DNA from 2 places in the Allocatenococcus thiocycli genome. Region 1 is predicted to be linked to the other one. Evidence: riboswitches for the same ligand, from Rfam matches in the RefSeq annotation. Region 1 holds a riboswitch; the other holds the start of a gene.

What was found. A riboswitch is a leader RNA that binds a small molecule or an ion and turns the genes downstream of it on or off. The one in region 1 is predicted to bind cyclic di-GMP.
Region 2: it holds a riboswitch for cyclic di-GMP, as region 1 does, so the genes downstream of both, L9Q40_RS07385 (glycoside hydrolase family 68 protein) here and L9Q40_RS01470 (TfoX/Sxy family DNA transformation protein) in region 1, are expected to answer to the same signal.

Annotation. Positions count from the first base shown of each region.
Region 1 is NZ_CAKLCK010000001.1:321,975-334,372, forward strand. Features, by position in the region: gene L9Q40_RS01455 (alpha/beta fold hydrolase) at 1-686, shown strand, start outside; gene L9Q40_RS01460 (putative signal transducing protein) at 715-1,029, opposite strand; gene L9Q40_RS01465 (TVP38/TMEM64 family protein) at 1,029-1,721, opposite strand; gene L9Q40_RS01470 (TfoX/Sxy family DNA transformation protein) at 1,906-2,496, opposite strand; cyclic di-GMP riboswitch class I at 2,613-2,701, opposite strand; gene purR (HTH-type transcriptional repressor PurR) at 2,969-3,973, opposite strand; gene torD (molecular chaperone TorD) at 4,407-5,054, opposite strand; gene torR (two-component system response regulator TorR) at 5,320-6,030, shown strand; gene elyC (envelope biogenesis factor ElyC) at 6,116-6,913, opposite strand; gene cmoM (tRNA uridine 5-oxyacetic acid(34) methyltransferase CmoM) at 7,028-7,819, shown strand; gene mukF (chromosome partition protein MukF) at 7,822-9,159, shown strand; gene mukE (chromosome partition protein MukE) at 9,140-9,865, shown strand; gene mukB (chromosome partition protein MukB) at 9,868-12,398, shown strand, end outside.
Region 2 is NZ_CAKLCK010000019.1:111,378-123,775, forward strand. Features, by position in the region: gene L9Q40_RS07350 (exoribonuclease R) at 104-562, shown strand; gene L9Q40_RS07355 (hypothetical protein) at 1,340-1,759, shown strand; gene L9Q40_RS07360 (M6 family metalloprotease domain-containing protein) at 1,816-2,655, shown strand; gene L9Q40_RS07365 (hypothetical protein) at 2,667-2,888, shown strand; gene L9Q40_RS07370 (hypothetical protein) at 2,898-3,308, shown strand; gene L9Q40_RS07375 (hypothetical protein) at 3,389-3,673, shown strand; gene L9Q40_RS07380 (glycoside hydrolase family 32 protein) at 3,984-5,606, opposite strand; gene L9Q40_RS07385 (glycoside hydrolase family 68 protein) at 5,679-7,250, opposite strand; cyclic di-GMP riboswitch class I at 7,521-7,605, opposite strand; gene katG (catalase/peroxidase HPI) at 8,163-10,334, opposite strand; gene L9Q40_RS07395 (AarF/UbiB family protein) at 10,625-11,722, shown strand; partial or broken gene L9Q40_RS07400 (M16 family metallopeptidase) at 11,781-12,398, opposite strand, start outside.

The DNA.
Region 1 (12,398 bases):
ATAAGCAGCACTTTAATTTAGTGCTCATTGATCTAAGAGGGCATGGGAAGTCAAATCAGTTACTAAAAGAACTCATTACCAGCCGCTATACCTTTACTGAAGTTACACAAGATATTTTGAAAGTGTTGGATCACTTAAAAATCCAATCCGCGCATTTTGTCGGCATGTCATTAGGGACGATCATTGTTCGAAACATTGCGGAATTGGCGTCTGAACGTGTGAATTCAATGGTGTTAGGTGGAGCGGTTACTCGTCTCAATACACGCTCACAAATTCTCGTCAAACTGGGCAACTTTGGCAAACATATCTTGCCTTACATGTGGCTGTATAAACTGTTCGCTTATATCGTGATGCCACAGCGCAATCAACGCGAATCTCGCCACCTGTTTATCAGGGAAGCCAAAAAGCTCTGCCAAAAAGAGTTTAAGCGCTGGTTTATCTTGGCGGCGGATGTGAATCCGTTAATGAAGTACTTTAAAGACAGAGAATTAGCGATTCCCACTCTCTACTTAATGGGTGACAGAGATTATATGTTCATCCAGCCGGTTAAAGAGATGGTTGCAGCACATAAACTGAGTGTGCTCCGTGAGATCCCCAACTGTGGCCATGTTTGTAATGTAGAACGTCCGGAAGACTTTAATCAGTACTCGATTGAGTTTATCAAACAGCAAACATTAGTTGCTTAACGTTTCTAGGTGACTGGCGCCATTACGCTTACTCAATGTGGTGGCCACAACGCCAGCACGCGCCAAATTGCCCTTCATTGATTTCCGAACATTGAGGGCATTTCCAATCTTGATAGGTGTTTGGCTGAGTCTGTTTTTGATAGGCTTCAATAATAGCCAAGGCTTTCATCTTTTGTTCTGGATTCAATAACCACACGTACGGGTCGGTATCATCCCCGAATGGTAGTTCCCCCTTCAATCCGAAAAGACCTTCACCGCGAACTTCACAAAGAATTTGCTCGGTTCTCAGCAACTCACAAACGATATGCGCTTCTGCCGGATTTCTCGCTATAAATATCTTCATCAAGGGTTTCCATTTGGCTGTACTTGAGTGGGTCTGAATCTATTCATCAGCCATTTAGCAATGATAGGAAAAAGCCCAAGCAACGCAAATGAAGCTAACACGCTCGGTGAGACGATATCCGAGAGGCTTTCAATCGTTGCCAGTTGAGTACCTGCATTGAGATAAACAGCGGTGCCTGGAAGCATTCCTATTTGGCTGGTCAAATAAAAGCGGCCAACAGACATCGGGGTTAATCCCATCAGTAGGTTGATTAGAAAGAAAGGGAACACAGGGATCAATCTTAATGAGAGTAGGTAGGATGAACCGTCTTTTTTGACGCCGTCGTTAATCGCGGTAAGCTTTGAACCAAATTTTCTTTGTACCCAATCTCGTAACAAGTAACGGCTACTCAGAAAAGCCAGCGTTGCACCGATGGTGCTGGCGAACGAGACTAAAAGTAAGCTAGTCCAAAAGCCGAATAGAGCCGCGGCTAACAGAGTAACGACCGCTGCACCGGGAATAGAAAACGCAGTGATAGCCACATAGGCCGCAAAATAAACCGTAACCGCCAAGATAAATCTCTGGTCAATATAGGCGTTAAGAGCCTCTTGCTGCGCTTTGGCGTTCTCTAAAGTGAGGTACTGGCTAAAGTTAACGGCTAATAAAATGATCGTTAACAGCAGTATTAACCCAAAAACCAGTTTTTTATTCATTGTCGTACTCCAGAAGGATAGCCTTGTTCTAAAAGGTTAACAGATGCCATTGATGAAATATGTTACTTGATATTATTTGATTGATATATGGAGTAATAGACAGGTTGAGCCTGGAAAAAATTTCAAAAAAAAACCGCAGTCAAAGCTGCGGTTTTTATACGTACGATAGGTTTATACCTACAGATTAAGAAAGCGCATTTTCCAGCTCTTCTCTGCGAGATTGAGGAACGACGCTCCAGTGCGTGCCGTTTATCGCTCCTTCTAAAGCCCAGAGTAGCTCAATACTTACTTTTGCGGAGTGAGAGTCACGTATCGCTTTGTAAGCATTCAATGCACCTTTCTCTTCAAGTTGTTCAACTGATTTTATACCAGCTTTCTTAAGCATTCGTTCAGTCGCTAGTCGTAAGTTAGGCAGGTCTTTCAACCTGTCGGGCTTACTACTTGCCTGTTGCTTTTTTTCCAAATTGGCTTGTTCTAACGACTTTTTCGCTACTTCTATCAAGCGTTCACTCGATTCCCACAAGTCGTCGGAAATCGCGTAGTACTTAGTAACGACTGGAAAACCACGCTTTTTATAAACGTACGGTTTTAGCCCTTGCTTCTCGAAGTTAGATGAAGTTTGCTGGTCTGCTCGTATGTGAAGTTGATCATTCACAACCAGTGCAAACATCGTTTCATCAGCGAAAAGTCCGAAGCCACCAAACATTGAGCGCGACTTGATCGTACCAAGTGCCTCAAATAGCTTCATAGAATCTTTGAGTATCGGTTTATCCATGATGTGTTATCTCGGTGTAATTATTATTACGCCACCAAAAGTCAGGTCCGAGAGATTAGCAAATACATGCAAGCCCAATGTCATTAAAGGGTAAACTCATCATATGCATATTTGCCATCGGTAACCCCGCTACCTTCCATTTATAAAATGGTTAAGGCCGGAAGCTTTGCGTCCCACCCTTTCGGATGGTTTGCCCTGTGCGTGACATGTTGAGAATACTTTTTATCTTGAATTAACATCACAATCTAGAGATCAAAGTGTGATATTGCTTCAGTAAAACGCTGTGTTTTTATGGTGTTTGTTTCATATTTAAGATTGAAGTTTGAGTGCGAGTGGCTAGGTTATGTGAGATGGATTGTGTTTATACAAAACAGTAACTTATAAAACGTTTACTGACTGTAGTGAACAAAGAGTGCGATAAAAGTTAATTTTCGGATAAAAAATAAGCGCTCCGAAGAGCGCTTGTTAGTAACTAGTTGAGTTTTTTAACAGTATTTCGAACGACCAACTCTGGCTGCATTTCAAAAATGCGTTTTTCGTGTTCTTTGTCTTTAATACGCTCAAGCAGAATCTCGAAGGCATTTTTACCAACACGACGTTTTGGCTGGTGTATCGTTGTTAGCGGCGGAGAGAAGTACTCTGCCAATTCGATATTGTCGTAACCAATAACAGAGACGTCGTCAGGAATCTTAATACCGTTCTGTTGTAGACGGCTCATCAAGCCCAACGCCATCGTGTCATTGAAACAGAATACCGCAGTAGGGCGTTTCTCCATCGCGGTAATTTTGTCTGCGACCAAAACTGCGGTATCACATTCAAAGTTACCTTCAAGAATCCAGTCTTCATTGACAGGAATGTTGGCTTCTGCCATCGCTCGACGGTAGCCCGCAATGCGCTCTTGGCAAGCGAGTTTTTCAAAGTGACCACTCAAGCAAGCAATATCAGTATGACCATTATCAATCAGGTACTTGGTCGCGATATAACCGCCTTCCTCTGAGTTATCCATGATTTTGTCTGCTTGCGAGCTTTCTGGGCCCCAGTCCATGACAACTTTCGGAATATCTGCATGACGGTCAAGCATTTGCTTCAGCTCTTCTGTCAGGTCAGAACACATCACTAGTATGCCATCTACACGCTTTTCAGCGAGCATGCGGATGTAATCTCTTTGCTTTTCATAGATACCACCAGTGTTACACAGGATAAGCGTGTAGCCTTGGCGGTAGCAGTAACTCTCTACACCATCGATGACTTCAGAGAAGAATAGGTTGGTAGATTGTGTCACCAACATGCCGATGGTGCGAGTTGAGTTACATTTCAAGCTACGAGCAACCGCACTTGGTGCATAGTTAAGCTCATCAACGGCTTTCATTACTTTTTCTTGTGTTGCTTCTGCAACAAAACGCGTCTTGTTGATAACGTGCGAAACTGTAGTTGTAGAAACGCCGGCTAATCTAGCAACGTCTTTTATAGTGGCCATACATGGTGTCCTGTTTCGAGCTACGAATATACCGCGGAGGATAAACCTTTTTGCTGTTCGTCTTTTGTAAACTTAGCGCAACAAAAACAATGGCGCTGAGTATGTTTAGCAGTGGTTACTCCGAAGTCGGTAGAGGGTATGTAGCGACAGTGGTTGATAAAGCTCATTTCTTCCATCGAATGAAGAATCGTTATCAACCTATTAAGAAAACACAAAAACCGCTTTATTTCAGCGGTTTACATTAAAATCATATTTAATCGTTTGCGTTCACATTTTAGCCCTATGCGGGCAAGCTGGCAATAATTTAAGCAATGGTTTTGTGCCTAATAAGTCACATTTTGATTGCTAAAAAGCGAGCGATTGGAACGATTTATATAGTTAACGAATAAAAGATAGGGAACCTAAAAGACAGGCTCCCTAAAATAGGCGGCAATTATTCACCAAGAAGGTAAGCGCTGTCCAGTTTACAAAATGCAATTAATAGTTGCGCGACGCTGGCGTAGAAGCCAAATTCATCCAGTTGCTGACACTTGTGAGCGAACTTCGGTAACCAAGACATGAGTTGGCTTTCGATGAATTCATTTTGTTTAACAAAGGCTTCTTCCATGTGTTTTTCTTGCTCAAACTCATTAGAGCGAATGATCATGTTACCCAGGAAGTCCAGTTCTACCGCTAAGTGGTCGGCTGGTTCTTTTAGACGGTCGTCCACTTGGACACCAAACTCAGCCATCAACTTTTCCATCTCTTCGGCGGGTTTGTCGTTGAGTAAACCAGATTCACCAATGTACATGGAAGCGTAGGGAAGCGCGCCGTACTTTTCTGTCTTCAAGAATAATTCACAAAAGTCAGCAGCAAGCTCTAGCTGAGCATCTTCGCGGTCTTGCAGGCGATTTAGTGCGTCAACGAGGCTATCAATGGAAGGTTTGAGAGATTCATTTTCACCTAAGCCCGCCAAAAAGCTGCGAATTTCAACACTGTGATAAGCCTCCAGCTCTTTGTCTGTCAGTTCTTTGGCGAATAAGCTAGAAAACCACCAATAAATTTCGGCGCGTTTTTCGTTAAAAGCTTTCACTTCTTGCATTTTAGGCTCCTGAATGATGCCTTCTTTCTGGCATCACAAAATCAAATTCAGATGTCCTTTAAGTGTAATCAATTAAAATGAACAGCAGTAACTATAACTATGATGTTTTATGGCGAAATATGTTCATTTATTAACAGGGTTCGCTAAGCTTGTCTTGAATCAACAAAATCACTAAATCTTGCTTTTTAGTCAGCCAATGACTAGAAATGTTAATAGTTATGAATAGAATACATCTCGAATAATAAAATGACAGAAAGTGGTGTAAATGAGCTATCACGTATTAGTCGTAGAAGATGATGTTGTAACGCGTAGTAAGCTAGCGGGTTATTTCCAAAATGAAGGTTATACAGTTAGTGAAGCAGAGAGCGGCACGCAAATGCGTGAAGTGCTGCAAGCTGGTGATGTTGATCTTGTCATGCTGGATATTAACTTGCCGGGTGAAGACGGCCTGATGCTTACGCGTGAATTACGCAGCCAATCGGATATTGGTATCATATTAGTTACAGGACGCACGGATAGCATCGACAAAATTGTTGGCCTGGAAATGGGGGCAGACGATTATGTCACCAAACCTTTTGAACTGCGCGAGTTATTAGTTCGTGTCAAAAATCTGCTGTGGCGTATTTCGATTGCTCGCGATGGATCAAGTAAGGCAAACGAAACCAACGAGCAACATATAGTTCGTTTTGGCGAGTGGACGTTTGATATCCAGCGTCGAGCGCTGAGTCGTAATGGTGAGCCAGTAAAACTAACCAAAGCCGAATACGAGCTTTTGGTGGCGTTATCGTCTTACCCGAATCAAGTACTAAGCCGCGAACGTATTTTGAATATGATCAGCCATCGTGTTGATGCACCGAATGACCGTACGATAGATGTCTTGATTCGTCGTATGCGTGCGAAGATGGAGTTTGACCCTAAAAACCCGCAAATTTTTGTTACGGTTCATGGTGAGGGCTACATGTTTGCTGGTGATTAATCACCACCACGAGACAAGATAAGAACAAAAAAGGAGAGCGCTTGCTCTCCTTTTTTGTCTGTGCAAATTGCATTGAGTAATGGCGTTAACTCATTGACTTCTGTGGCTCGACCATAGGTGTTTCGCCGACGACATCACGTAAGCGTTGCCAGATGCTGCCAAGGTACTCATGCCAGAAAAGCTCCGTTTGCTCTAAGTAACGTGCTTTTGGCGAGTATTTATCCCAAGCTTGATTAACATTTTCAATCGCCAAGTAGTTTGTCGGCGCCGGGATTGGTTTTATGCCTGCTGCATTAAATTCATACAGCGCCCGGCTCATATGGCTCGCCGAGGTAACTAAAACCATTTCCTTTTGCTGGACAAACGCCGCAGCCTGACGTGCCTCTTCCCACGTGTCTTTGGCGTCTTCCAATAAAATGATATCGGATTTCGCTACACCGAGCGCCAGAGCCACGTTTGCCATCATACGCGCATGGCTGATTTCAGAACCGCCGTCATAGCCGGAAAGAATCAATTTAGCGCCAGGATACATGCGCAAAATTCGGATTCCCTCGGTCAAACGCATGAGTGCGGCACGGCTTAGCTGAGAAGTGGGTGGAATTTCGTCATCGATAACATGACCATTGCCGAGTACCATCACGTAGTCGATGGTCCCTGAAACGGGTAGAAACGCTTTGTGTTCACGTTCAAGTGGCATAAGAAGCTTGCTTGAAACAGGCTGGAAGGCAACAAGGAAAATGCCGACAAATGAGAATAAAACAACGAAGCAGCCGGTTTTACGCTTAGTGGTAAAACTAATGAGAGCCAGGCCCAATAATCCTATCAGCAGCAATGCTGGTAGGGGCATGAGCAAAGCTGACACTACTTTTTTCAGCTCAAACATACATAAATAGTCCGAAAAAACATCAATTGAAAATAAAAATGAGGGTATTCCTCTTTATTCCTGCTTTCCTTGTGCCAGAATAGCGACACAATCCGATATGATAACTCAGCAGAAGTGACAGAAGACCGCAATTTCGACGATATCGCCCACAAATTTGCAAAAAATATTTACGGCTCCGATAAAGGGGAGATCCGCCAAATCATTGTGTGGGAAGATTTTCTACAGATTCTAAGTGAATTAGAGGCAGACCAGCAACCCCTAGAAGTTTTAGATGCAGGTGGTGGTTTAGCACAAATGTCTCAAAAGCTTGCTAAGCTCGGACATCGTGTCGCTTTATGTGATCTATCTTCGGAAATGCTGCAACTAGCCAAACAGGATATTGAAAATAATGGTTTGCTTGAGCAGTATCGCCTGATTCATTCACCTGTCCAGTCCATTGGCGAGCACATGGACAGCCAGGTGGATCTTGTCATGTTTCATGCTGTGATGGAGTGGCTGGTCGATCCTAAGACGGCGCTCGAAACGGTACTGGAACAAGTCAAACCGGGGGGCATTGCATCGATAATGTTCTATAACCACCATGGTTTAGTCTACAAAAATGTGGTTTGTGGCAACATTCCTCATATTTTGGACGGTATGCCCCATCGAAAAAGATTTAAACTACAGCCGCAAAAAGGCCTGAAACCAGAAGAAGTTTACCAATGGATAGAAGACTCCGGGTTCAGTATTTGTGGTAAATCTGGTATTCGCTCATTCAGTGATTACATAGGAAATATGCAATACATGGGTGATTACGAGTTTGAAGATGTGTTGGCGCTAGAAAAACAACTTTGTCGACAAGAGCCATACCTCTCATTAGGTCGCTACATTCACGTGTGGGCCAAAAAGAAAGAAAAACAGGAATAACAATGAGTGAGATGACTCTCGATGCTGCAGAACAACCTATTGATGAATTGGTTGGCTGGGTTAAGCAGCAAGATTTCTCGTTGAACCTGACCACAGAGCGCTTGGCATTCTTGATTGCCATCGCAGTACTAAGTAATGAAAGGTTTGACGATGAATTGGGTGAAGGTGAACTGCACGATGCGTTCGCTATCGTTACTCGATTATTTGATGAAACGGGGGAAGCCTCTGCTTTCAGAGCGAACAACGCCATCAATGAGATGGTTAAGCAGCGTTTGATCAGTCGCTTTGTCAGCGAGGTGACGGATGGGGCGAGTATTTACCGTTTGTCGCCACTGGCGATAGGCATCACGGACTATTACGTCCGTCACCGTGAGTTTTCAAAACTTCGCCTTTCTATTCAGCTGTCTATGGTTGCGGATGAAATGGCGAAAGCAATTGAAGCAGCCCAAAAAGGTGGCACACCGGGTCACTGGAAGAAAAACGTGTATGGAGTACTTAAATATTCCGTAGGCGAGATCTTCGATCAAATCGATCTTAACCAGCGTGTTATGGACGAGCAGCAACAATCTGTAAAACAGCAGATTGCTGACCTGCTGAATAAAGATTGGCGCGAAGCGATTAATAACTGTGAAGCGTTATTGTCAGAAACGTCGAGCACGCTGCGTGAACTTCAAGATACCTTGCAGGCAGCAAGTGATGAGCTGCAAACTCAGATCCTCGATATTCAGGAGCTTGTTTATGGCGATCCTGAGCTTGAGTTTATTGAAGAAGCCCTGTTTGGTCTGCAAATGAAGCTGGACCGAATCACCAGTTGGGGCCAGCAAGCGATTGATCTTTGGATCGGGTACGACCGACACGTACATAAATTTATCCGTACCGCCATCGATATGGATAAGAACCGTGCGTTCAGTTCTCGATTGCGTCAATCGATAAAAGATTACTTTGATATGCCTTGGTATCTGACTTATGCAGATGCTGAGCGATTATCCGACCTTCGTGACGAAGCTCTGGTACTGCGTGATGACGAGGTAACAGGCCAAGTTCCGATGGAAGTGGAATACGAAGAATTTCAACAAGTCAATGATGAGTTATCAGAGCGTATTGGTGAAATGCTAAAAGCCCATAAAGATCAGGGCACACCAATCGACTTGAGCGTGGTACTGCGAGATTACCTTGCACAACACCCATTTACTCATCACTTTGATTTAGCCCGAATTATTGTTGATCAGGCCGTTCGTCTGGGCTATTCAGAATCGGATTATCAAGCCATTCAGCCAGACTGGAAATCAATCAACGAATTTGGGGCAAAGGTACAAGCGAATGTCATCGACCGATACTAATGAATACATGTCAGATAAACTGGCAAAAGCAATTTCTAACCCTCTGTTCCCAGCATTAGACAGCATGCTACGAGCAGGGCGTCATATCTCAAGCGAAGATTTGGACAACCACGCATTGTTGTCAGATTTTGAACTTGAGTTGTCTTCTTTCTACCAGCGTTACAACACTGAGTTGGTGAAAGCACCGGAAGGTTTCTTCTACCTTCGTCCACGCTCTACGTCTTTGATTGGCCGTAGCGTTTTGTCTGAACTGGATATGCTGGTGGGTAAGGTGTTGTGTTTCCTTTACCTGAGCCCGGAGCGTCTGGCTCATGAAGGCATCTTTACCAATCAGGAGCTCTATGACGAGATGCTGGCACTGGCGGATGAAAACAAGCTGATGAAGCTGGTGACCAACCGCGCGACGGGTTCAGACCTCGATAAAGAGAAGCTGTTTGAAAAAGTGCGCACTTCACTGCGTCGTCTGCGTCGTCTAGGTATGATCATCAATATCGGCGAAACCGGTAAATTCAGTATCAGTGAATCGGTATTCCGTTTTGGTGCAGACGTTCGTGTTGGTGACGATATGCGTGAAGCTCAACTGCGTCTGATCCGTGACGGTGAAGCCGTGGTGCATACCAAAGAACCAAGCCAAGGCAGTCTGTTGTCTGAAGACGATCAAGAAGAACAAGCCCAAGAAGAAATGACAGAAGAGGGTGAAGCATGAGCATGATTGAACGCGGTAAATATCAATCGCTGACCATGGTCAACTGGAACGGTTTCTTTGCCCGTACTTTTGATATCGATGGTCTGGTTACGACGCTTTCTGGTGGTAACGGTGCAGGTAAATCAACCACGATGGCGGCGTTTATCACCGCTTTGATTCCTGACCAAACGCTACTTCATTTCCGTAACACCACAGAAGCGGGCAGTAGCCAATCGTCTCGCGATAAAGGTTTGTACGGTAAGTTGCAACCAGGCGCGTGTTATGCGGCGCTGGATGTGGTTAACTCCCGTAACCAACGTTTACTATTTGCAGTAAAGCTGCAGCAAGTCGCGGGTCGTGATAAGAAAGTAGACATCAAACCGTTTGTTATTCAAGGCCTTCCTAGCCATGTGAAACCGACGGATGTTCTTGTTGAGAGCGTTTCTGCGACTCAAGCTCGTGTGCGTCAGATTAACGAAGTTAAAGACGTAATCTCAGAGTTTGAAGGCGTTCAATTTAAAGCCTTCTCATCTATCGTCGATTACCATGCGCAAATGTTTGAGTTCGGTGTGATTCCGAAGAAGCTGCGCAATTCAGGTGACCGTTCAAAATTCTACCGTCTGATTGAAGCATCACTTTACGGTGGTATTTCGAGTGCGATTACTCGCTCGCTGCGTGACTACCTTCTGCCACAAAACGGTGGCGTGAAGAAAGCATTCCAAGATATGGAATCCGCGCTGCGCGAAAACCGCATGACGTTAGAAGCGATCAAAACCACGCAGGCTGACCGTGACTTATTCAAACATTTGATCACCGAGTCTACCAACTACGTGGCCGCAGACTACATGCGTCACGCCAACGATCGTCGCAACAAGCTAGAACAAACGTTGTCTCTGCGTTCTGAGCTATTTGGCTCTCGCGAGACCTTGATTGAGCAAAATAATTTGCTTAACCGCGTGCAAGAAGAGCTTGAGCTGCTGATTGACTCAGAATCTGCGTTAGAGCAGGACTACCAAGCCGCGTCGGATCACTTGCAACTAGTTCAAAATGCACTGCGTCAGCAAGAGAAGATCGAACGTTACCAGGAAGATCTGGAAGAGCTCAGCGAACGTCTGGAAGAACAGATGATGGTCGTTGAAGAAGCTCAAGAACGCGTGATGAACGCTGAAGAGCAAGCGACCGTTTCTGAAGAAGAAGTCGATAGCCTTAAAACGCAACTTGCTGATTACCAGCAAGCGCTGGACGTTCAGCAAACACGTGCTCTTCAATACCAGCAAGCGGTTCAGGCACTGGATAAAGCGAAGCAGCTACTGGGTGATGACAGCCTAACGGCTGAGTCAGCGCAAGCGTTAGTGGCTGAACTTAAGAACAAAGAAACAGAAAGCACTAATGCGGTACTGTCTGTTAAGCACAAGCTGGACATGTCATCGGCAGCTGCGGAGCAGTTCGAAACGGCGCTGAAGCTAGTTCAGAGCATCGTTGGCCAAGTTGAGCGTAAAGATGCGTCTGAACAGGCGAAAAAAGTCATCGCTAAAGCGCGTGACTCACAGCAAATCGCTCAGAATGAGCAACAGTGGCGAGCACAACATCGCGATCTTGAGCGTAGCTTAAATCAGCAGCGTCAGGCAAACGAGTTGGTGTCCGATTACAAGAAGCAATTCCATGTTGAACTGACTGACGAAATCACCTTCGAGCAGGAGCGTGAGCGTCACGCAATGCAAATTGAATCGCTGGAATTGACGCAAGAAGACGTGCGTGAACAACGCAGTGAACAGCGTCGACTAGAACAGGATTCTGCAGCTGAAATCAAAAAGCTTGAAGCCATTGCACCAACGTGGATTGCAGCCAATGATGCGTTGGAAAAGCTACGTGAGCAAAGCGGTGTCGAGCTAGAAGATCGTCATGCAGTAATGAGCCATATGCAGGTGGTTCTTGAGCAAGAGAAAGAACAGTCTCTGGCAAAAGACAAACTGGCTGAACGTCGTTCTCAACTAGAAAATGAAATCGAGCGTCTTGCATCACCGGGTGGTTCTAATGATCCCCGCCTTAAAGGTCTGGCTGACACGTTGGGTGGTGTATTACTTTCGGAAATCTATGACGATATCACCATCGATGACGCGCCTTACTTCAGTGCGATGTATGGCCCAGCGCGCCACGCCATTGTCGTTTCAGATTTGTCCGGCATCGAAGAGAAATTGGTTGAGCTGGACGACTGTCCGGAAGATTTGTACATCATTGAAGGCGACATTGATGCCTTTGATGACAGCTCATTCGACGCAGAAGAGCTAGAAGGCGCAGTATGCGTTCGTATGAACGATCGTCAAATGCGTTACTCTCGCTTCCCTGAAATCCCACTGTTCGGCCGTGCGGCACGCGAGCAACGTTTAGAGCTGCTGCGTAACGAACGTGAAGAAGTGGTTGAGAAGCATGCCAAGGCAGCATTCGACTCGCAGAAAATGCAGCGTATGTACCAAGCGTTTAACCAGTTTGTGGCTCATCACATTCAGGTCGCATTTGAAGCTGATCCTGAACAAGCATTGGCAAAGGTACGTGA
Region 2 (12,398 bases), on a different contig from region 1:
CTCACAATAAAAGTCACTCCCAAACGAGAATAAACAGTGGTAATCGAAATCTCAGCACTTAGAATGCAAGGACTGAAACTTATTACCAAACTAGAGTGATTTTATGCTTCGTGATTACACCTTCGATTGCCTTGTAACCATGCCTCGTCATGAGTTGGAAGAGTTTAGTGCTCGCATGATCAGCAAAATGGTGCCAGAAGACGTGATGAATGAGCTGTTTACTTTTGATCAAGAAGAAGTGGATAGTGAAGACCGTATGTTGTCTGCCCGCCTCGATGCGATGCTGCGTATGACGGCTATTGCGCTAAGTGAAGTCCAACAAGCTTTTGATGACTCCGAGAACGCGAAGCAAAACAGCGAGAGAATGACACGCCTGATCCTTTGGCATTTCTATGCGATCTCATTTCGTTTGGAAGAAGCCATCACACTTGAAACCCATTGTGAGCAAGTAGAAAAGTTGCTTGAAAACACCCCGACGGATGTATTTGTGTGGGTTAAGACGCTGACAGAGCTCCTGCACACTTATGCTGAGCTCAATGCAAAACTTAGCTCCCAAGACTAAGTTTGTTTCGATCTGTTCAGACTATTTTGAATAAGGTGGAGCATCGGTCCACCTTTTTACAACGCTATTCTTAGACGCTGGCAGTGTAATCAGGACTGCCTCTACTTAGCTAGAAAATAGCGTATAGTTGAGGAATCCATTCCCCCAAACACACTCGAATAATCACCTGCTTTCAACAAAAAAATCAGATAAATTTTTTCGTATTATAACAATCTGAGCAAACAGAAAATTAATCACGATAGTGATACTATTTTTATATTAGATGCGAGCAGTCTGGAATCACGCAAAAAGTTAAACAAACCTCTACACATTCACCAACATGCAACTTTGCGCATTTAAAAGCTCTCCTTTTAACAACTAGCAATTACTTAAAAAATATCTTTTATTTTTACGTCGCCTCATTGTTAGTGAGTATTTACACACTTACTCAATATTATCGTTCTTAACCGCTCATTTTAGCTCGTTTTCAAAGCCCCTTCTGTCTTGCCAAACTAGGCTGTAGCCCTTGCTGTATTTGACTTGCCGATTGTCTTGACCAAAGCTTTATGCGCGCAGTTGAGTAAAGTATAAATAAGAAGAGTTTGAGACATCTCTGCCAACGCAGGGACAGGTGGAGTAGTAACGTGAATCTTACAAGACATGTTCTTATTTAAGACTGAATCAGCTGCTTCATTTGGTAACGAGCTTGCCCTTGTAAGCACGTGCTATCGTTCTGGCCAAGCAGTTAAAAGATAACCAGAAATCGAACGTAATATAATGGCAAAAGGAATTTATATTATGTGTAGAGACTTATGTATTATGCCTCCGGACCCGGATCTGCATAACAAGATAGACAAGTCCAAGGATGCTTTCTTACACGGTAGCCTACTGGACCAGGTCGATCAGGTCGACTTGCTTGATATGCGTACTTATACGCTTATCACCGGACGCCCGGCAAAAACCCGCTCTCATAACCACACTCTTGAGTCGGCTCCGGTAACCGGAGTGCGACGAGCGCTGGTGTTGCTCGTCGACTTTTCAGATAAAACCGCCACGCAACCACAGAGTCACTTTAATAACCTGCTGTTTTCACTCGGTGGCAACAGTATGCGTGAATACTATCGCGAAGTGTCCTACAACAAGTTAGATGTACAGGGCCAAGTATCCGGCAGCGGTCCAACAGCCGGATGGTATAGAGCGCCGCAGCCAAGAACGTAGATGGAGTGGTGGTCGATCGTTATTTTATGGCACCAGAAAATGGCAGGGTCGGCGTCATGTCGCACGAATTAGGGCATCTGCTAATGGGATGGCCAGATCTATACGACACCGACTATTCAAGTCGCGGTACTGGTAGCTGGGATTTAATGGCGGGCGGCAGCTGGAACAATGGCGGTAATACCCCAGCGCACCCGACCGCTTGGTGTAAGGTACAAGCTGGGTGGGTCACACCTGGGGTGATCTTCAACAGTGCCCAGGCTATTAACCTCAACCCCTACAGCGACAACGCACAGGTTTACAAGCTTCCGATTGGTAGCGTCAACAGCAAGGAGTACTTCCTGCTCAGCAACCGTCAAAAAAGCGGTTACGATCAATACTTACCCGGCGAGGGGATGATCATCGAGCATGTCGATGAAAACAAAACCAACAACACCGATGAAAGCCATTATCTGGTCGATATTGAGCAAGCTGATGGGCAACGCCATCTCAATACCAACGCTAACTCAGGCGACAGTAACGACCCGTATCCATCGGGCAGCAATAATCGCTTCTCCAATACCTCGACACCCAACAGCAAAAGCTACAGCGGTGCCGACTCCAAGGTAACCGTCAGCGATATTACTCGCGTGAGCAACAATATCACGGCTAACGTCAATGTCGGTGGTGCAGCGGCGAAAGAATGGAAGCACAACGTCGCGGTTTCACGCACGTATGCCACCGTTCATACGAACAATTGCTGGGCCTACCTCGCAGGAATCGGCTGGCGGAAAATAGATGGTATCAGCAATGATGGCGTCAGTAATGTATTCAATCTATTGGTAAACGCGCGAGCCTTCGATAGACCCGTCTCGGTACAAATCGACGGTAGTAAAATTTATGCCGCATACATGAATTAGGAGAAATACTCATGAACTTTTCTAACAAAAAAATTCTTCGTACCTATTCGACTCCACACTCAAAAAATGTCTGGGGGTATATCGATACCATCGGCTGGCGGAAAATTAAGCCTAGCAATACCGACAGCTCAACTAATATGTTTATGATGCTCAATGCCGCAAAAGGCAGCGGTAAAACTGTATCCGGCACCATTGAAGACAGTACCAGTCAAATCACCATCCTTTATTTCTAGGGGGCTGCTATGGCACAGACTATTAATATCAATATTACTGAGTCACAACCTGATGTTCAGACATCGGCTCAGGCATTCGTCACAGACGACGGTCCTCCCCCTACAGGCGTTGAAGAAGTTGCAGAGAGTCACGATGAGCTGAGTGCACCGGCACCCAACGGTTCTGCTGAGTTCAACGAAGCGGCTGCGTTTGACGACGTGCCCGCACCAGGTCCTGAAGACTTCTTTCACGAAGAAGTAAGCGACCTAAGTGTGGCTCCGCAACCGGATATGGTTGAAATGGCATTTTCCGATGAGCTTGGTGAGCATGTACCCATGCCAGACGAGTTCATGGATGCGGAGTTGACCAGTGACGCCATCCCCGAACCGAAAGAACAACCGGTCGCTGAGAAGAAAAAATCCACCCGAGCTAAGAAGTAGAATTGAACGGGTACTTAACAAGCCGATGCACACCTTCTACACTGCTGGTGTGCATCTTGTTATTTTTTACGGAGCCAACTATGAGCGGAGTTTCGGCAGCCCCCAATCAATCCACCCTAACCGGCCAGGTGCTGGCAATTAGCCAGAGTGATAATGGTAAGCATCGGGTACGTTTACTCATCGAGCAGGTCGATCGTCAGTTTGGCCCTTGCTTTACCGAGCTAGGCTCCCATTTAGACTGTTTCACCTTTGACAACGTCGACGAGCTAACGGTCGGCAGCCAAATTCGGGGACAAGCCGAGTTTATCGGCGGGCCACATCATCAGGAATGTCTACTGAGCGATATCAGTGTCGATCTTCATTAGTCTCTAGTATTTCTGTAAAGGTAGACTTACCTGAGAGCTCCCCTTTACCTTCCCCCAAGGGTAACCATTATCATCAGATCGACATTTCTCAGTAACAAAGGACCAACCATGAGCTGCTGCAATAAACCACCACGTGGTGGTAGTAATGATCTTGGATTAATGATGAAATTTTTTCTGGTTATGTTGGCTGTTATTTTTGCGTTAGTCTTAATTGCCGGAATGTTTTAGTTAGTCGGTTTAGCGACTCTGAGGCAAATGTGAACAAATTATGGCAAGCCATCACGCTCTTTTAGCTTGCCAAATTAAACTCTTATTTCTTCGCACCCTCACCAGAGTAACGCTGAATCGGAGTAACCTTCAGTGGCGTAAGTTCTAGGTTACGGAGTACGGTGGTTCCTCCAACAGATACCGCCGTAAGCTCATTGGCGTCCTGAGTTCCAAATATCAGATTAGACAGCGACATCTCACCATCGTTAACAAAGACCTCGATGGAGAACGTATCGACAATGATGTCTAGTTTTACGATACTGTTATGGGCACGAACTACCGCTTTACGTTCCTCACGATATACATCAGGCATTGAGCTTGCTATTGCATCCCTATCGCGTCTGATAAACACTGTTTCGTGTTCGAAGTCATACCCTACAATGGCAAAATGACCGTCCTTTCCTTTGAGTTGTAACTGGAACTCACTAGCGTTTGAGTGTGCGTCAAGATCGACTTTAAGGCGGTAAGCGTCAGATATCGGCTTAGGGAAACTTGTGTTCGATGACTCTAATACTTCAACGGCCGAGCGAGTATAAGCATCGCCTTCAAGCCCTGCTATTGCCTCAATCGGCTGGGAGAAAAGGACTGGGGTTCCATCTACAGTACGCAGTTTTATTTGACGAACAATAGAACTCGCGGCTCCATGCCATGCTTTAGTGGGCAACTCGTTGGCATAACCCCAATTGTTAAGCCAGCCAATCGCGTAGCGAGATTCAAGACGCTGGTCAGCACCTAAATTGGAATCTTGCCACGACACCATCGCATAAAAATCAGCTCCTGCGTCCAGCCACTGTGGTTCTTCACTTTCTGGTATAAAGCGCTTTCCATCCCAGCTTCCAATCCAGTAAGCCGTGCCCGTCGTTTTTCCTATTCTGAAACCATTCGCTCCGGATGCAAGCACCCAGCGAATGTTATTAGGATCACCATCAAGCGAGAGTTGAAACAGATCAGGACACTCGAGAAGACCAAGATCATCACGCTGGAAATCGGATTGATATGTCCAGTGTTTAAGATCTGAAGAGGTATAGAAGCCAATTTTGTGCCCTTCCGCAAGCGCCATTACCCATTGAAGGTTCTCCTCATCCCAAATGACCTTGGGATCACGCCAATGTTCAGCCCCTGGGTTATCCATGATTGGGTTATCGTCATACTCTTTAAAGTGGTAACCACCATCGGTTGAGACAAAGAGTGACTGACGCTGTACACCGTCGTGTTGCTGAGTCGCAATAGCAATAATCGCTCCGGCACCAAAGCCCGCTGTATTTTTGGTATCAACGACGACACTCCCCGTTTGAATATCGCCAAGACCATTTTTATATTTGTGAATAGCTACACCATGTTCCTGCCAATGGACTAGGTCTTTAGATGTCATGTGATACCACGCCGTCCCATTCCCATTTGGGTAATCAGCGTTGTAGAGATAGTAGAAATGCCAGACACCATCGATAAAGAAAGGACGCTGAGGATCATTCATCCAATGTCTGTTGGGAGTAATATGTATAGCTGGCCGATAAGGGGACCATTCTGAAGGGCGAGTAAATTGAGACGAGCTCGCAGACGCTAATTCAACGCCAGAAAGTGAGAGACTGGCAGTAAACAATGCAAATGAAGCACAGGCAACAGTGACAAGTGTTATGCCCGTCAGTGAGTTAAGTTTAAAGCGCATAATCCTTCTTATTATCATAGAGGGGCGGAATGCCCGCCCCTCTGATTGATGACATGTACAACTTCAGGAATTCTATTTAAGCGTTTTCTGGATCACGCCGCTCGGATTAACGTTTACATTTGCAGGGATATCTGCCCAGCCACCTAGCCCACTCGTCCCGTAAGAGTAATCGACTTCAGTAGTGTCACCATCAATCAGGACTTTCACTGTTGGAGCCAAAGTACCACCACGTCGGAAGTTTTCTTTAACGCCGATAGTATCGATGAATGATTGAATCAACCCATCAGGCATCACATAGTGTGAGTAAGACTGGAAGTGACCTGCTGGCTGGTTGTAATCTGGGTCGTAAGGCGTTCCTGGGTAGAAGTTCAGGTTGGTTGGGTTACCAAGTACAAGACCTGAACCTTGGTTCAGTGGTTGGTAATCACTACGGATACCATCACCTACAAAGCCATACACCCCTTCCGGACCAGTGATACCACTTGCAAACGTCGTGCTGTGGCTGATAGTGAATAGGTAGTATTTACCATCTTTTTGATAGATCTGAGGGCGTTCGGTCTGGTCAGTAACACAGTTCGCCGAAAGGATCGGTGGTAAAAACTCCCACTCTGTAAGGTCATCATTCGTCGCTCGCGCTAAACCAACGTTACCAATCTGGAATGTCGCACCCGATGCATTCACATCTCTGACTGTTTCAGCGTACGGGTCACCATCCTGATAACCTAGATCTTCCTCGGTACACTTCGCCGAGCCCCTTTCCATTGCTGAGTTACCTTCAAAGACCATGAAGGTTTCGCCTGGATGAGCAGGATCTTCGAACGTAAACGGGTCACGGAAGTTAAAGTAAGGGTTTTGTTCAGCCGTCTGATAGTAGGTACCGTCAGCTTCCAGAAGATTAATCACCTTATCGAATCCGGTGAATTTTACGCCATTTTTATTCGCGTGTATCTTACCGACACTGAGTGCAATGCGTGGGTCATATGGCTTGATGTCATTGCCGTTTGAGTCACGATAGAACGCAACATCGGTAAAGAAAAGTTTGACTTCACCACCTGGGAAAATTCGGGCAGAGCCAGACCATTGCGTCTGATGACTGTATGACTGATCCTCAAAGATTTGTCCGGTGACACCTTCGTCAAAAACAAGGCCACCATAAGTCCAGCCACCGTTTTCTGGGCGTTCCTCTGCTGGAATACCCGCTGGACGATAGAAGTAGCCGATCTTCGCATACTGGTGTCGTTCATCAAAACCTAGGCTTCGATCCGCAACAAGTGAGAAAATAATCTCCTGTCCGTTCACGCTATATTGGTTGGCATCCGCATCAGTCAGTGGCCATGAATCCCATACCCATACCTGCTCATTGGACATGTCAGGAAAATCCTGAGGGACGCTCGGCATCGTGTACTCTTGTGGCATAGAGTTCTCACGTGACCCAGCCATTGGATCAGACATACGCTTGAGCTGACGAGCATCAGCACGGGTCCATTTAGCCGTAAAATTACTCTCAGGAGCGTAAGCTTCTTGAGTGTGTAACGTTGGCTCTGGACCAGGTTGAAGTTGTGCTGCAAAAGCTAACTGACTTGCCGCTGTTCCCATTAAAATCCCTAAAATAGGGACTCCCGCTTTCATTTTTGTCGAACGCATTTTACTTACCTCTGTTAATAAAATTCTCAAAATATTCAATTTTCCAGAAGTGGTTAACCCTCAGAAATGTCACAAACTATCAACGGCATAACCCATTCGAAATCATCTAAAAACCACACCAATTTCGGTAACGTTCCCGAAATTAGGTAAAACTTAGCCATTCACAGACAAACAGAATCAACAAATGACTGAATGCATCCGTGAATGTAAATATCAGACCAAAGAGTTTGATACTAAAAATCGAACGAATTTAATAAGTCGAAATACAAAACTGGCGGTCCCGCTATCATAGGAAATGTCCGTTAGATCGGAGACTTTGCGTCACCCCCTTTCGGAGGTTTTGCCTTTTCAGTCATGCATCCTACAAGAGAAGAGATGATGAACTGAGTGTGGGTAAGCCTTTGCTAACCACGCGAAAAAGCATAACAACGAAAAATGACAATTCAAGATCAATAAGATTAAGGATATAAAACTCTGACAATAGTCAGACATCCGAACGCCTTTATATATGAATACACGTAGCTAACAAACCCTTAATGAAACTGACTTGGATCCGGTTACAATAAAATTGTTTAGATACATTAGCCACTTCTTTATAAGCAACTGATTTATTGACTAAAAACTGGCATTTTTATGACAATAAATTTGGTAATTTAAATATCGATCAAATTTCATACGCAACAACGAACTCACATTGGTTTAACTCAGAATAAAAAGGGAACGTTACCAATCGTTCAAAAAGTGTATTTGGGTAAGATAAAGCGATACATATCTGCCGTTACGATTTTCATTCAAGCAACGTTATACAAATAAAAAATGTCTGACATGGATACGCAAAAAGCCAGCAGAGATACTGCTGGCTTTTAAACACGAACACTGATTACTCAGTCTGTATTTGACAGAATTAGTTCGTTAAACCAAATCGAACCTGTCAGCATTCATCACTTTCGTCCAGACAGCGATGAAGTCTTTGACAAACTTCTCTTGGTTATCATCCTGAGCATAAACTTCCGCGTAAGAACGCAAGATAGAGTTTGAACCAAACACAAGATCCGCGCGAGTTGCAGTGAACTTCACTTCATCCGTTTTGCGATCACAAATCTCATAAGAGTTGCGGCCTGTTGGTTTCCAGCTGTATGCCATATCAGTTAGGTTGACGAAGAAGTCATTCGTTAATACACCAACGCGGTCAGTGAATACTCCATGCTTGCTACCACCATGGTTTGTACCAAGTACACGCATTCCACCAATCAGGACTGTCATTTCTGGCGCGGTCAAGCCAAGTAATTGCGCACGATCAAGCATCATCTCTTCTGGAGTAACTGTGTAGTGCGTCTTCTGCCAGTTACGAAAAGCATCTGCCAGCGGCTCCAGAACGTCGAATGACTCTGCGTCAGTTTGCTCTGCTGTCGCATCACCACGGCCAGCCGAAAATGGCACGTCAAAGTCAAATCCTGCTGCTTTCACCGCTTGTTCAATACCGACGTTACCCGCAAGAACAATCGCGTCTGCAACGCTGATGCCAAATTCTTCTGCCACTTGCGTTAACTCTCCCAGCACTCGCGCCAGGCGTTCTGGTTCGTTACCTTGCCAAGCATTTTGCGGGGCCAAGCGGATTCGCGCACCATTTGCTCCACCACGAAGATCCGAACGACGGAATGTGCGAGCGCTATCCCATGCTGTCGCAACCAAATCAGAAACACTCAGGCCAGTTGCGGCAATCTTCGCTTTAACCGCTTCGATATCGTATTGAGTGTTACCCGCTGGAATAGGGTCTTGCCAGATTAAGTCTTCAGCCGGCACATCAGGGCCAACATACCGAGCTTTAGGGCCTAAATCACGGTGAGTCAGTTTGAACCAAGCACGAGCGAAGACTTCATTGAAGTAAGCTGGGTCTTGGTAGAAACGCTCTGAAATCTTACGGTAGTCAGGATCGACTTTAAGCGCCATGTCGGCGTCCGTCATCATAGGGTTGTAACGGATTGAGGAGTCTTCAACATCGACTGGTTTATCTTCTTCGGCAATTTCTACTGGTTCATATTGCCAAGCACCTGCCGGGCTTTTTGTCAGCTTCCATTCGTGCTCAAGCAGCATTTTGAAGAAACCGTTATCCCATTGTGTAGGATGAGTGGTCCACGCGCCCTCAATTCCGCTGGTCACCGTATCACGGCCGATGCCACGCGATGTATGGTTGTTCCAGCCAAGGCCTTGCTCTTCAATATCTGCGGCTTCAGGCTCTGGCCCCAATTCCGCAGCATCACCATTACCGTGCGCTTTACCCACCGTATGGCCACCAGCAGTTAGTGCTACCGTCTCTTCATCATTCATCGCCATGCGAGCGAAGGTCACGCGCATATCAGCTGCCGTTTTTAACGGGTCCGGATTGCCATCGACACCTTCTGGGTTTACGTAAATCAAACCCATCATTACAGCTGCCAGAGGGTTTTCTAGGTCTCTCTCGCCAGAATAACGACTCCCCTCAACACCCGAAGGCGCTAACCACTCTTTTTCAGAACCCCAGTAGGTATCTTTTTCTGGGTGCCAGATATCTTCACGACCGAATGCAAAACCAAAGGTTTTCAGACCCATTGATTCGTATGCCATGTTACCCGCCAGAATCATTAAGTCAGCCCAGCTGATTTTATTGCCGTATTTTTTCTTGATTGGCCACAGCAGACGACGAGCTTTATCCAGGTTGCCGTTATCTGGCCATGAGTTTAGTGGCGCAAAGCGCAGATTACCGGTAGATGCACCGCCTCGACCATCAGCAGTACGATAACTGCCTGCTGAGTGCCACGCCATACGGATCATCAAACCACCGTAATGACCCCAATCCGCTGGCCACCACTCTTGGCTATCTGTCATCAGATCTTTTAGATCATTTTTCAGCGCTTCTACATCCAGCGTTTTCAATGCTTCACGATAGCTAAAACTTTCACCCAGAGGGTTGGTCTTTTTATCGTGCTGATGAAGAATATCTAGGTTTAGGGCATTCGGCCACCAATCCATAACAGTAGACCCCGTAGATGTCATACCGCCATGCATCACCGGGCACTTCCCCGCAGAATGGTTATCTTTACTCATAAAGCTTTCCTTAAAGAGATAAATATCTTTTTGTAAGTGAATCTCATTTATCGCTAAGTTAGCATAAGCTCTAGGCGAATTTTCAAACACTTACCCCTTTAATCATGGTTTAAGAACTGTATGACAAATTGGTCAGAAAGGTATGACACACGCATACAGATCATCCTCACAAAACTTCAGTTCCCGATATGCGCCTTAATACTCAGCCTCTTAGTTTATGAAGTAAGGAGGATTTACAAACTGACACTCTTGATAAAATAATCAGAATCAATAGGAAGATGGGCATTCACATGGACAAACGTCAAAAGCAGCAGATGCAATTTGAAAAGAGCGGAGAAAATCTCATCGTTGGCAATATAGACGATTGTCCGATATCTCCGGAACAATTGGCTCGGACGACGGAGGCTTCTCCTTATGTGGTCGAAGCTTTTCAAAGTGGATTAACGGCTGAAGTGTTTCGGGTTCAGTTTGATGGAAAAGACTACACTCTGAAAAAGAAGCGCCCTGAAGCCAAGGTGCAAAATCTTAATGGCCAACTGTCGTTCCTGAATGAAGTGCAGCGTCGTTCTGATTTGCAAAAGCGGAAAGATTCTACGCACACCTCCGTGGACTTCGAATGCATCGTGCCGACGGTGTACGCTGATTATCGCTTAGGCATCATTCTTTCTGAGTGGATAGAGGGTAAACCCATCAGCGATGTATCTTCCTCATTGCTTTACCAGCTATTCTCAACCTTATCTGCATGTGAAAAAATTGGCCTATTCGAGTGGGACTTGTGTAGCGGCAATCTGCTCGTAGATGACGACCATAAACTCTGGCTGTTCGACTTCGGTTACATGTACCCCTTCGACCCGCTAACGGAGCTCAACAGTGACGGCCTTAATGCGCCTATCTTTCAGTTTTGTGAGCGCTTTGAAACTCGATTCCTTTCGGGCTGGCTTTTGCAGCAACGTTATTCTCACCAAGAATCATTAGCTCTGTTCAAAAACGTTAAACATGAAGCACTTAGCGTCTTACTTGAGCAATGCAAGTGGCTACGTCTTAACCACGCCAGTTCAGCCGTTTTAAACCACAAAGAAGCGCAAGTGACCAAATACCAAACCGCCCTTCAGAATGAAAAAACCTTAGAGGACTTATTCATTGTTGAGATGTTCCGCTCGCATGTTTTGGATATCGAAGATGATATTGATGGGAAAAGTTGTACTGCAACGACGCTAAAGCGCGTTAATACGGTTCTTGAGATGGTAAACGAGCATTATGATTTCCTCCGCGAACAAGGTGCACTGTTCTACCAAAATGAAGGGAAATCAAAGCAAGAACTTATGGACTCCTACCGCGAAAAACTTGCTTTGGTGAAGGAATATCAGCTCAGTAAAAACCACCAGTAACCACTGAATAGCCCAAGTAAAATGTCCATCTTCTCACTTGGGCTAAGTGACAATTGTGCTACTTCTTAATCGGATTAAGAATGATCGTTGTGCGTTTTGCTTTCGGTCCAAATACTGCTCGCGCACGCGACTTAACCTCTTCCAAAGTGATGCTTTTAGCCGTTTGTTCCACATTCAGCAACAGATCCAGCCCATAGTCATGCACCAGATAACGGCCATATGCCCATGCTCGCTGGCTAGGTCTGTCCTCCATTCCCTGCATGGCGACCACCAATTGTTTCGCTGCGATATCGACCTCTTTCTGGGTAATGTTTTTCGCCAGATCATCAAAAATTTTATTTAACTGACTGTCCATGACCGCCACATCTTTTGGGTCGACTTGCGATTCAAAGATCCAATCCGAGACTTGCTCACGATCCTGTATCATCGGGTAAATACTCGGACTGTAATCCAGACTCAGATCTTCACGTAATTGAGCCATTACGCGTCCGGCACTGATGCGCTGTAAGATATCCACAACCATCGTGTCTCTCGCGCTTTGGGTAACATCATTGGCTTTGGTCAGACGCTGCAAATAAAGTGAAGACGGCTCATGACCATCCGTCATTACAGAGCGACCAGATGCCTGCGGATTCAAAGCCACGTGGTAATCAATAGGCTCACCAGGTGTCATTTC